DNA from 2 places in the Kosakonia cowanii JCM 10956 genome. Region 2 is predicted to be linked to the other one. Evidence: predicted binding sites of a transcription regulator. Region 2 holds the regulator's gene; the other holds the start of a gene.

Region 1 (5,410 bases), 970 kb from region 2:
TTCGTCTATATCTCGCTCTACCGTATGCACCAGGTGGCGCTGCACGGTTACTTCAAAACCGGGCTGATGATGGTGGTGGGCAGTATCAACCGCGTGATCCGCCCGCGCCTTAAACTCCACTGATCCTTCTGCTGCTCTCCGCCTTCTGGCGCGGGAGCAGCATATCCCTCTGCCTGATGTGCCTTTAGCGCTCAGACAACTCTGAATAACTCTGCTTTCACCTGCCGAACCCCTATTTTTGCGCGATTTCTGATTGGCTGCCCTCTTGCACCATTGCAAAATTGTTACCAATAGCCAACCAGGGAGAGAATCCTGTGAATAAATCAATGTTAGCGGGTATCGGTATTGGCGTGGCCGCTGCACTGGGCGTTGCCGCAGTCGCCAGCCTCAATGTTTTCGATCGCGGGCCGCAATATGCGCAGGTGGTATCAGCCACGCCGATCAAAGAGACGGTGAAAACGCCGCGAGAGGCGTGTCGCAATGTCACGGTAACGCATCGTCGTCCGGTGCAGGATGAGAACCGTATTACCGGTTCCGTGCTGGGTGCGGTAGCAGGCGGTGTGCTTGGCCATCAGTTTGGCGGCGGGCGCGGACGCGATGTAGCGACCGTCGTCGGTGCGTTAGGCGGCGGTTATGCAGGCAACCAGATTCAGGGCGGTATGCAGGAGAGGGATACCTACACGACCACTCAGCAACGCTGCAGCACGGTATATGACAAATCGGAAAAAATGCTCGGTTATGACGTGACCTATAAAATCGGCGACCAGCAGGGGAAAATCCGCATGGATAAAGATCCTGGCACGCAGATTCCGCTGGATAACAACGGTCAGCTGATTCTGAATAACAAAGCATAAAAAAGCAGTACTCTGCATATTGGCTCCTCATCGCTCAGGCTGAGGAGCCTTTTTTTGCCATAAAAAAGCCTCGCATCATGCGGGGCTTTTTCGTTGTTAAATAAAGTCTTGTTGGCGAACAACCAGCAATCCGGTAATGAGGACAGAGACAAATGCAAACAGTACCGAGCCACCCAGCAAGACCCACAGACCAAATAACAATGTAATTACTATTAACACTTTGATGAATGGTAATAGCAAAATCATTTCCATTTCCTTCTGCATGTGATTAGTCAGTAAAAGACCCTTTATCCTCATAAAAATGATCGGTACTACGCGTAGAGTGAGTGCAAGGGAAAAGTGACGCCTGAAAAACATACTTATTGTTTTATATTGCCGCCGACAATGATTAGCGACGCAATAATCACAATTAAGCATAGCAAAGCCGGGAAAATGGCTGATAGTTTTTACCTATCGTTGAATTGTGCAATCACTATCACAGAGAGGAAATGAGACGGAACTCCGTCTCATTTTTTATTACGCTTTGATCAAATCTGGCCACAGGCGCAGGGTGGTGCGGGTGATTTGCAGCAGCTTCTCAAGGCTTGCGCCTTCGCGGGCGCTGATGGACATGCCCTGTAAGATGCAGCCAAGAAACTGCGCAAGGGAGGCGATATCCACGCCTGCCGGGATCTCGCCTTTCGCCTGCCGCTGCGCGAGGAAGTGCTGCAATGTCTCCTCCTGGCGGGCATGACGCGTTTTAATCGTCTTCGCAATCTCCTGCGACGAGGCGGCAAGCGTCGCGGAGGTGTTAATCATAAAGCAGCCCGCGGGCGTATCGGTGCTGGTAAAACACCTTGCGATGGCAGAGAAATAGTCCAGCAACGCCTGTTCTACCGGCTTCTCTTCGCACTCCAGTAACGCTTCATGCTGCCTGGCGAAACGGGCGATATAGCGATCAAGGACTGCGCGAAACAGCCCCTCTTTATTGGTGAACTCTGCGTAGAGCGTCGGTGCTTTTGCCCCGGTCGCTTCTACCAGATCGGAGAGTGATGTGGCTTCATAGCCATGCTGCCAGAATAGCGTCATGGCTTTATCGAGCGCCGCTTCCCTGTCGAACACTTTCGGTCGGCCACGGCTTTTTTTCGTACAACTGCTGACTTCACTGGTCATATCGCCGCTTCTTTGTTGGTTTGTTGAATAGCCATTATAAAAATAATCCTGGTGAATGACCAGCCGCAAAACCGCACATATTAATAAATCATATGCTTATGAAAATTAAGAACTATTTAAATTAGTTAGTGATCGTTATAAAAAAATATTGACGGGTGATATAGATCACACTTATGATTTCCCTATCGATCGTTAACTTAATGCTTAACGACCCCCGTTCACCTGCATCAGGACAATCATTATGAAAACCATCAATACGCTGTTTACCGCTGCTGTTTTAAGTACTCTCTCATTCGCCAGCTTTGCCGCCGTTGAGGTGCAGTCCGCACCGGCCGGGCAGCAGGAGCTGACCGCCATTGGCGTGACCGGCAGCACCAACCTCGCCTCCGTTGAGAAAAAAGTGGCTGAGAAAGCCGAACAGCTGGGCGCGTCCTCTTACCGTATTACTTCCGTGACCGGCTCCGATCGCCTGCACGGTACCGCAGTGCTCTACAAATAAGCTCACCACCCTCGAGCTACGCCACTGCAATAAAAAAGGCCCTGCACAACGTGCAGGGCCTTTTTGTTTATGCGCGGGCGCTACATCGCCTGCATACTCTCTTGCGCATGCTGGGTCACGTCCACCGGCATACCCGAGCGCAGCTCAATAGCCTGCGCCATCACCGCCGCATCGCTTTCAGCCTGAAACGTCTTCATCGCCGCATTGAGCGGGATCGGCAGCGTTTTCGGATCGTCATTGATCGATTCGGAGAGCGGCTGATGCACCTCCACCAGCCGCGTGCCGTCTGGCTCGACGGAGGCTTTAATCGGCGTATTGATGATATTCACCGGCGTGCCGGGGCTGATTGCAGCAAACAGCGCGGCAATATCGCTATCCCGCAGGCGAATACACCCGGAGCTGACGCGCATACCGATACCAAAATCGGCATTGGTGCCGTGCAGCAGGTAAACGCCACCGTAAGCGGCCAGGCGAATCGCATGATGGCCCATCGGGTTATCCGGCCCGGCTGGCATCACCGGCGGTAACTCGATTCCGCGCGCTTTGTAGCGGGCGCGGATATTGGCGGTTGGCGTCCAGGTTGGGTTGGCCCGTTTATCGGAAACGGTGGTCACCATCGTTGGCGTCAGCGTATCGCCGCCCAGTTGACCAATGCCGATCGGATAGATGGTGACCTCATTTTTTCCGGGGGGATAGTAGTAAAGACGCAGCTCGGCGAGGTTAATAACAATCCCTCTGCGCGGCACATCCGGCAGCAGTGTTTGCAGCGGGATGGTGACAACGCTACCGGCGCGCGGAACGAAGGGATCAATACCGGGATTAGCCTGTAACAGCGCGAGAAAGCCAACGTCATATTTTTTGGCGATCGCCTCCAGCGAACCGCCATCGTTCTCAACAATATGGAAACGGTTTTCGCCTACCAGCTTGCTGCCCGCAGGCGGCAGCGGCCAGGTATTCGCCCGGGCGGGAAGGGCAAAGATAAGCATAGCGGCGACGGCGAACAGCGTCATCCAGTGAGCGAAGCGCGACATTTTGAACATGATCATAATCCATGTAAATCATAAGGTTATTTCTATAAGACAACTCAATAGGATTATGCTCATCGGGTTCGTCTGGAAACCCTGGTTATTGCAAAGCATTTGTAAATATTACAAAAAAAGACGCGGATAATGGACAAAGGTATTCGGTCCGTAGGCCGGATAAGGCGGTACGCCGCCATCCGGCAAAAATCCGGCAGGATATTCGTCCCTTGCTCTCAAAACATGCCTGATGGCGCTGCGCTTATCAGGCCTACAAAACCGTGCCGGATGATGCATGACTGCGATCGCGTAGGCCGGATAAGGCAACGCCGCCATCCGGCAATAAAGCGGGCAGGGTGCTCGACCCTGGCTCCCAAAAACATGCCTGATGGCGCTTCGCTTATCAGGCCTACAAAAGAGCACGATCCCGTAGGCCGGATAAGGCAACGCCGCCATCCGGCAATAAAGCGGGCGGGATGTTCGCCACTGGCTCCCAAAAACATGCCTGATGGCGCTGCGCTTATCAGGCCTACAAAAGAGCACGATCCCGTAGGCCGGATAAGGCAACGCTGCTATCCGGCAATAAAGCGGGCAGGATGTTCGATCCTGGCTCCCAAAACATGCCCGATGGCGCTGCGCTTATCAGGCCTACAAAATCGTGCCGGATAATGCATGGCTGCGATCCCGTAGGCCGGATAAGGCGGTACGCCGCCATCCGGCAAAAAGGCGCGCAGAGGCGCTAACCCGCCATCAGGCAACGGCGTTCTCCGCCAGCTGCTGCATAAAGTTGCGCACCCACTCCATGCGGTTTTTCCGCTCGCTCAACTCCTGGAAAAATTTCAATCGCGTCGGGCCATCGAGGCGGAAATGCTGCGGCTGCTTCTGCAACAACCCAATCAACCACGCCGGGTTAACGTGGTTCTTCTCGTTAAACTCAATCAGGCCGCCTTTATCATTCCCCTCCAGCTTGCGGATCCCCAGCTTCTGCGCCTGCTGGCGCAACATGGCGATATCAAGCAGATTACGCGCCGCATCCGGCAGCAGGCCAAAGCGGTCAATCAGCTCCACCTTGATCTCCTCCAGCGCATTCTCATCTTTCGCGCTGGCAATGCGTTTATAGAACGACAGGCGCGTATTCACATCAGGAATAAAATCATCCGGCAGCAGGGCAGGCATGCGCAGCTCCACCTCCGTTTGCTGGCTGGTAAGATCCTCCAGCGACGGCTCGCGCCCCTCTTTCAGGGCATCGACAGCATTCTCCAGCAACTCCATATAGAGCGAGAAACCGATGGTCTCCATCTGCCCGCTCTGATCCTCACCGAGCAGCTCACCCGCACCGCGGATCTCCAGATCGTGAGTGGCCAGCGCAAAGCCTGCGCCCAGATCCTCCAGCGAGGCGATTGCTTCAAGGCGTTTTTGCGCATCGGTGGTCATCGCCTTCGGATGCGGCGTCAGCAGCCAGGCATAGGCCTGGTGATGCGAACGCCCGACGCGACCGCGCAACTGGTGCAGTTGCGCGAGGCCAAAGTGGTCGGCGCGCTCGATGATGATGGTATTGGCGGTGGGAATATCGATCCCGGTTTCGATAATGGTGGTACAGACCAGCACGTTAAACCGTTGATGGTGGAAATCATTCATCACCCGCTCCAGCTCACGCTCGCGCATCTGGCCGTGACCAATGGCGATACGCGCTTCCGGCACCAGCTCCGCCAGCCGGTCGGCCGCTTTCTGGATGTTCTCCACATCGTTATAGAGGTAGTAAACCTGGCCGCCGCGCAGCACTTCACGCAGAATCGCCTCGCGCACCACCAGGTTGTCATATTCGCGAACAAAGGTTTTCACCGCCAGACGTCGGGCGGGAGGTGTCGCAATGATCGACAGATCGC
Region 2 (5,410 bases):
CCATAACATTTACCTCGCCTGATTCCCCTGGCCCGTCATACTCCAGCCGCTGCTGACAACGTTGCAGCGCAATTTCGCACGACTCAAGATAGCGCTGCGCCAGATCCGGTGTCAGCATGGTGTGCTCCCGCGCCAGCGTCGTCATGGCGTTGATATGTTCGACAATAAACTGGCTATGCGTCACCCACAGCTTCATATCGCTCAGATAGCGGCTATTAAAGCCGGGCTCCTGCATCGCCTGGTTGAGGGAGTTGAACAGGGCGTTATGCGCCTGGTTAACCCGCATACGCTGCCAGGCTAGCGGCGTCGCTTCCGGGTTGTTGCTGAGGATCAGGCGAATCGCATCCTGATAGGCCTCCAGCGCATCGTGCGCATTCTGGCGCAGCAGGCCGCTCTGCCACTGCGGCCACAGCCACACCATCCCGCCGAAGGCAATCAGGCAGCCAATCAGCGTATCGACAAGCCGGGCGAGAATAAACTGGTCGCCATTGAGCGTCAGGATTTGCAAGGTATAGACCGCTGTAATCGTGAAACCGACCGTCGCCCAGCCGTAGCTTTTGCGGATAATCAAATAGCTACTTAGGGTGATCATCAGCATCGCTGCCAGCGTAAACCCGAGCGGCACATGAAAGTGCAGCGTCATACCCGCCACCACCAGCCCCGCCAGCGTACCGGCGGCACGGTTCACAATGCGTACGCGGGTCGCGCCATAACCGTTCTGCGTCACCACCATCACCGTCATCATGATCCAGTAAGGTTTCGGCAGATTTAATGCGCTGCCCATCAGGCTGGCGATACTGAGCATCACGCTGATGCGCGCCGCATTGCGCAGAGCGGCCGATTTCAGTGACAGATAGCTTTTTAGCGCCGGGATCAGCGGCAGGCGCTCCTGCTTATCCTCCATCAAATCGCGAATATAGAGCGGGCGCTGGGTGCGCAGCACGCGGGCGATGCGGCTAAAGTGCCAGGCGCAAAACTGCCCAACCGGATTATCAGGATGCTGACGGGCAATTTTTTCCAGCGCACCGACCTGCTTCTCCATGGTGAAGCGGGTCGGGTAGCGGTGATAGAGAATGTCATCTGCCAGCACGCGCAGACGAGCCGCGACGGTTTGCGCATTCCAGCGAATCACCTGCTCGGCATGGGTTCGCTCGACAAGCTTCTGCACCTTTTCCGGCTGATGCAGGCTGACAGAGATATGCTCCTGCAGATCCAGCGCGACCTGAAAGACGCGCAGCAGGCGCTTGTAATCGTTGTTCTGATTGGCCGCCAGCATATGCAACTGCTGGTAACACTGGCTAATCAGATCCACCGCTTTCTGCTGGCGGTCGAGCAGCGGCGGCAGCGCGGTTTCCGGATCGATGTGCTGGGTTAACAGGCTATATTTCGCTTCGCAATAGTCCGCCAGTTGTCGGTAGAGCAAGCTGAGAGATTCACGCAGCGGCTGTTCGCGCCACAGCCAGAACCAGAACCAGTTAAACAGCCCGTACCACAAGGTACCGAGGGTGTAGATCAGCAGCGGCTCCCACACCGGCATGTTCCCGGCGAGGCTGAGGGTAAAGATGGCGGCGATCAGCGAGGCCGGCAGCAGGCGACCATGCAGCGTGCTGATTTCGCCCGTTACGCCGAGCAGCAGGGTTAACACTGTCATGATCACCGGCAGGGGAAGATTTTCCGCCAGCAGAAGCTGCACCGCCAGGCTACAGCCGGCAAACAGCGAGCCGCCGATAATCAGGCGTTTGAAGAAGCGTTTATGCGGGGTATCGAGGCCCGCGATATTGCAGCAGGCGGGAACCAGCGAGAAGAGTAGACCCTGTTGCAGATGGCCGAGCAGCAGCCCAACCGCCACAGGCAGGCATAACACCAGCGTTTGTCGCAGTGCGTAGTTGATTTCGGGGTGATAAATCAGCCTGCGCCACATGGGAAAACAAAAACGGCGCACCGCATAAGCGATGCGCCATTTTGCAGATTAACGCGTACCGTAGACGACGATAGTTTTACCGTGGGCAGAGATCAGGTTTTGATCTTCGAGCATTTTCAGAATGCGGCCAACCGTTTCGCGGGAGCAACCGACGATCTGACCGATCTCCTGACGGGTAATTTTAATTTGCATACCGTCCGGGTGGGTCATCGCGTCCGGCTGTTTCGCCAGGTTCAGCAGAGTCTGAGCAATACGGCCGGTCACGTCGAGGAACGCCAGGTTGCCGACTTTCTCCGAGGTCACCTGCAGGCGGCGCGCCATCTGCGAGGAGAGGCGCATCAGAATATCCGGATTCACCTGGATAAGCTGACGGAATTTTTTGTAGGAGATCTCCGCCACTTCACAGGCGGTCTTGGCGCGAACCCAGGCGCTACGCTCCTGACCTTCTTCAAACAGGCCCAGTTCACCAATAAAATCGCCCTGGTTGAGGTAAGAGAGGATCATCTCTTTACCCTCTTCATCCTTGATGAGCACTGCCACTGAGCCTTTAACGATGTAATACAGCGTTTCCGCTTTTTCACCCTGGTGAATCAGCGTGCTCTTCGACGGGTACTTATGAATATGGCAATGAGACAAGAACCATTCGAGAGTCGGGTCTGTTTGCGGTTTGCCAAGCACCATGCGCGATTATCCTCTGTTATAAGCTGGCTCCAGAAACGGCGTGAATCATTCAGCTTCTGGGGTTGCAATCAAAGCTTCCCAAATCCCGGGAAGTGGACCGTCAGCGACATCTGCGGTCTCTAATGTATGATATCCCTTGCGTACATTCGTAACGTCAATGTTTCTCTGTAGCATGTAGACTGTTTTAGCATAGCTTTTGGCGCCTGTCTCCTGGTGTCTCGCTTCAGCATGACGCAGGTCGCCTTCCGTTGCGCGTTTTGTTATGTACGCGTAATCTGTGAAAAAATTTGCCATACCGGAGTGATGAACATGCAGGCACGAGTGAAATGGGTTGAAGGGTTAACGTTCCTTGGTGAGTCCGCTTCCGGCCACCAAATCCTGATGGATGGCAACTCCGGGGACAAAGCTCCCAGCCCGATGGAGATGGTCTTAATGGCCGCCGGTGGGTGCAGCGCCATCGACGTGGTGTCGATCCTGCAAAAAGGGCGTCATGACGTGACCGACTGCGAAGTGAAGCTGACCTCCGAGCGCCGGGAAGAAGCGCCGCGCTACTTTACCCATATCAACCTGCACTTCATCGTTACTGGCAAAGCACTGAAAGACGCTGCCGTCTCCCGCGCGGTCGATCTCTCGGCTGAGAAGTACTGCTCCGTGGCGCTGATGCTGGAAAAAGCGGTCAAGATTACCCACTCCTTCGAGGTGATCGAGGCCTGATTAGCCCGCCCGGCGGCGCTTTCCGCCGGGTTATTTAATCTTTTTGCCTTCCATCAGCCGCTGCACCAGCGGCGTCATAATCAGCTCCATCGCCAGCCCCATTTTGCCGCCCGGCACCACCAGCGTATCCATATGTGAGATAAACGATCCCTGCAACATTGCCAGCAGCCACGGATAATCGATCCCCTCCAGATTGCGGAAGTGAATGACCACAAAGCTCTCATCCAGAGAAGGAATGCCTTTGGCGGCGAAGGGGTTTGAGGTATCGACAGTGGGAACGCGCTGGAAGTTGAGATGGGTGCGGGAAAACTGCGGCGTGATGTAGTTGATGTAATCTTCCATTGAGCGCACCACCGAATCCATCACCGCTTCCCGGGAGTGGCCGCGCTCGCTGGTGTCGCGGATCATCTTCTGGATCCACTCCAGGTTAACGATAGGCACCACGCCCACCAGCAGATCAACGTGGCGCGCCACATCATGCTGCGGCGTCACCACTCCGCCGTGCAGCCCTTCGTAGAACAACACATCGGTTGGTTCCGGCAGTGGTTGCCAGGGGGTAAAAGTTCCTGGCACCTGATTCCACGGCACGGCTTCATCATAGGTGTGGAGATATTTGCGCGCCTGGCCCTGGCCGCTCTGGCCATACTCGCTGAAGGTCTGCTCCAGCAGGCCGAAATCGTTCGCTTCCGGGCCAAAGTAGCTGATATGCCGCCCGAGATCGCGGGCTTTGCGGATCGCCATATCCATTTCCGGACGGGTATAACGATGGAAGCTGTCGCCTTCCACCTCCGCCGCATGCATGTTGAGCTGGGCGAAAATCTTACGGAAGGCGAGGCTGGTGGTGGTGGTTCCCGCGCCGCTGGAGCCAGTGACGGCGATGACCGGATGTTTGGCGGACATAGCAACTCCCTGAAGAAAAGCTGTTGTTCAGTATCAAAGCCGCCCGGCGTCCGGTTATTCGTGGAACTGTCCGCGCGGCATAATATTCACCGTTTCGTGCAGTTCTGACCATACCAGAACGGCCTCGCCGCGCTGCAATTGCCGTTTTACGTCGGCGACCTTTTGTTCAAGCGAACGCTCATGTTCACCATAATCGGTGCCTTCGCGCAAGACAAAGCTCTCAATCAGATTGTCGAGCGTGTCGGCGTCGAGTTCTTGCCACGGAATAATCATGATGCTCCCAGATAAGCGGATAACCAGTCCGGAATGCGCGTTTCAAGCCACATCTCCGGGCGACGCAGCGTGCCGCCGACAAAGCCGACGTGCCCGCCATGTTCCGTCAGTTGATACTCAATATTAGCGGGTAATTGCGCAAGATCGGGGATGACGTGATGATCCATAAACGGATCATCCTTGGCGTGAATGATAAGCGTCGGTTTACGAATCTGCGGCAGCAGCGGCATAGCGCTACAGCGGCGATAGTAATCAAGTGCATCGTCGAAGCCGTGGATTTTCGAGGTGATCACATCATCGAAATCGCGAATGCGCCGCATTTTACGCAGCACTTCCATGGTTGTTGGCAGCGAGCCGGGATAGGCGCGCAGTTTCCGCGCGGCATTGGCCTTCAGCAGGTTGAGCAAATAACGCTGATAAACGCGCGTGAAGCCCTTATCCATATGATAACTGCACGCTTCCAGCACCAGCGGGGCCGAGACAATCACCGCCGCATCGAGGGGCAGAACGTCATCCGCTTTCGCCAGCAGGCAGCCGAGCATATTCCCGCCCAGCGAATATCCCACCGCCGCGGTCGGCGCCTCGCCAAGCTCCTGACGCAGCCAGGTGAGAAACCAGGTGCCGTCCTCTGTTTCGCCGGAGTGATAGATGCGGTTCAGGCGATTCGGGATCCCACTACAGCCGCGAAAATGCATCACTACGCCCAGCCAGCCGCGCTGTTTCGCCGCATTGATCAGGCCGTGCGCATAGGGGCTGTGCAGGCTGCCCTCCAGGCCATGAAACACCACCAGCCGCGGTTTATGCCGCGCCTGATTCGGCTCTTCGCTCCACGCGAGATCGACAAAATCCCCGTCCGGCAGTTCAAGGCGCTGCCACCAGGGTTCAAACGCGACGCGACGGCGTATAAGACGCGGCAGCATG

What was found. The regulator CRP, encoded in region 2, controls carbon source genes, mostly activating them, when cyclic AMP is high. The targets are predictions, from matches to a motif close to ATGTGANNNNNNTCACAT.
Positions count from the first base shown of each region.
Region 1: the regulator CRP is predicted to act here: its motif matches at 2,160-2,177, upstream of bhsA (multiple stress resistance protein BhsA).

Region 1 covers NZ_CP019445.1:3,051,153-3,056,562, forward strand. Annotated here, with positions in the region: gene BWI95_RS14345 (NAD(P)/FAD-dependent oxidoreductase) at 1-123, shown strand, start outside; gene BWI95_RS14350 (glycine zipper 2TM domain-containing protein) at 315-854, shown strand; gene BWI95_RS14360 (TetR/AcrR family transcriptional regulator) at 1,371-2,006, opposite strand; gene bhsA (multiple stress resistance protein BhsA) at 2,248-2,505, shown strand; gene ldtC (L,D-transpeptidase LdtC) at 2,586-3,545, opposite strand; gene mfd (transcription-repair coupling factor) at 4,275-5,410, opposite strand, start outside.
Region 2 covers NZ_CP019445.1:2,082,910-2,088,319, forward strand. Annotated here, with positions in the region: gene BWI95_RS09650 (YccS/YhfK family putative transporter) at 1-1,921, opposite strand, end outside; gene crp (cAMP-activated global transcriptional regulator CRP) at 1,970-2,602, opposite strand; gene BWI95_RS09660 (OsmC family protein) at 2,912-3,316, shown strand; gene BWI95_RS09665 (phosphoribulokinase) at 3,347-4,216, opposite strand; gene BWI95_RS09670 (YheU family protein) at 4,271-4,489, opposite strand; gene BWI95_RS09675 (hydrolase) at 4,486-5,410, opposite strand, start outside.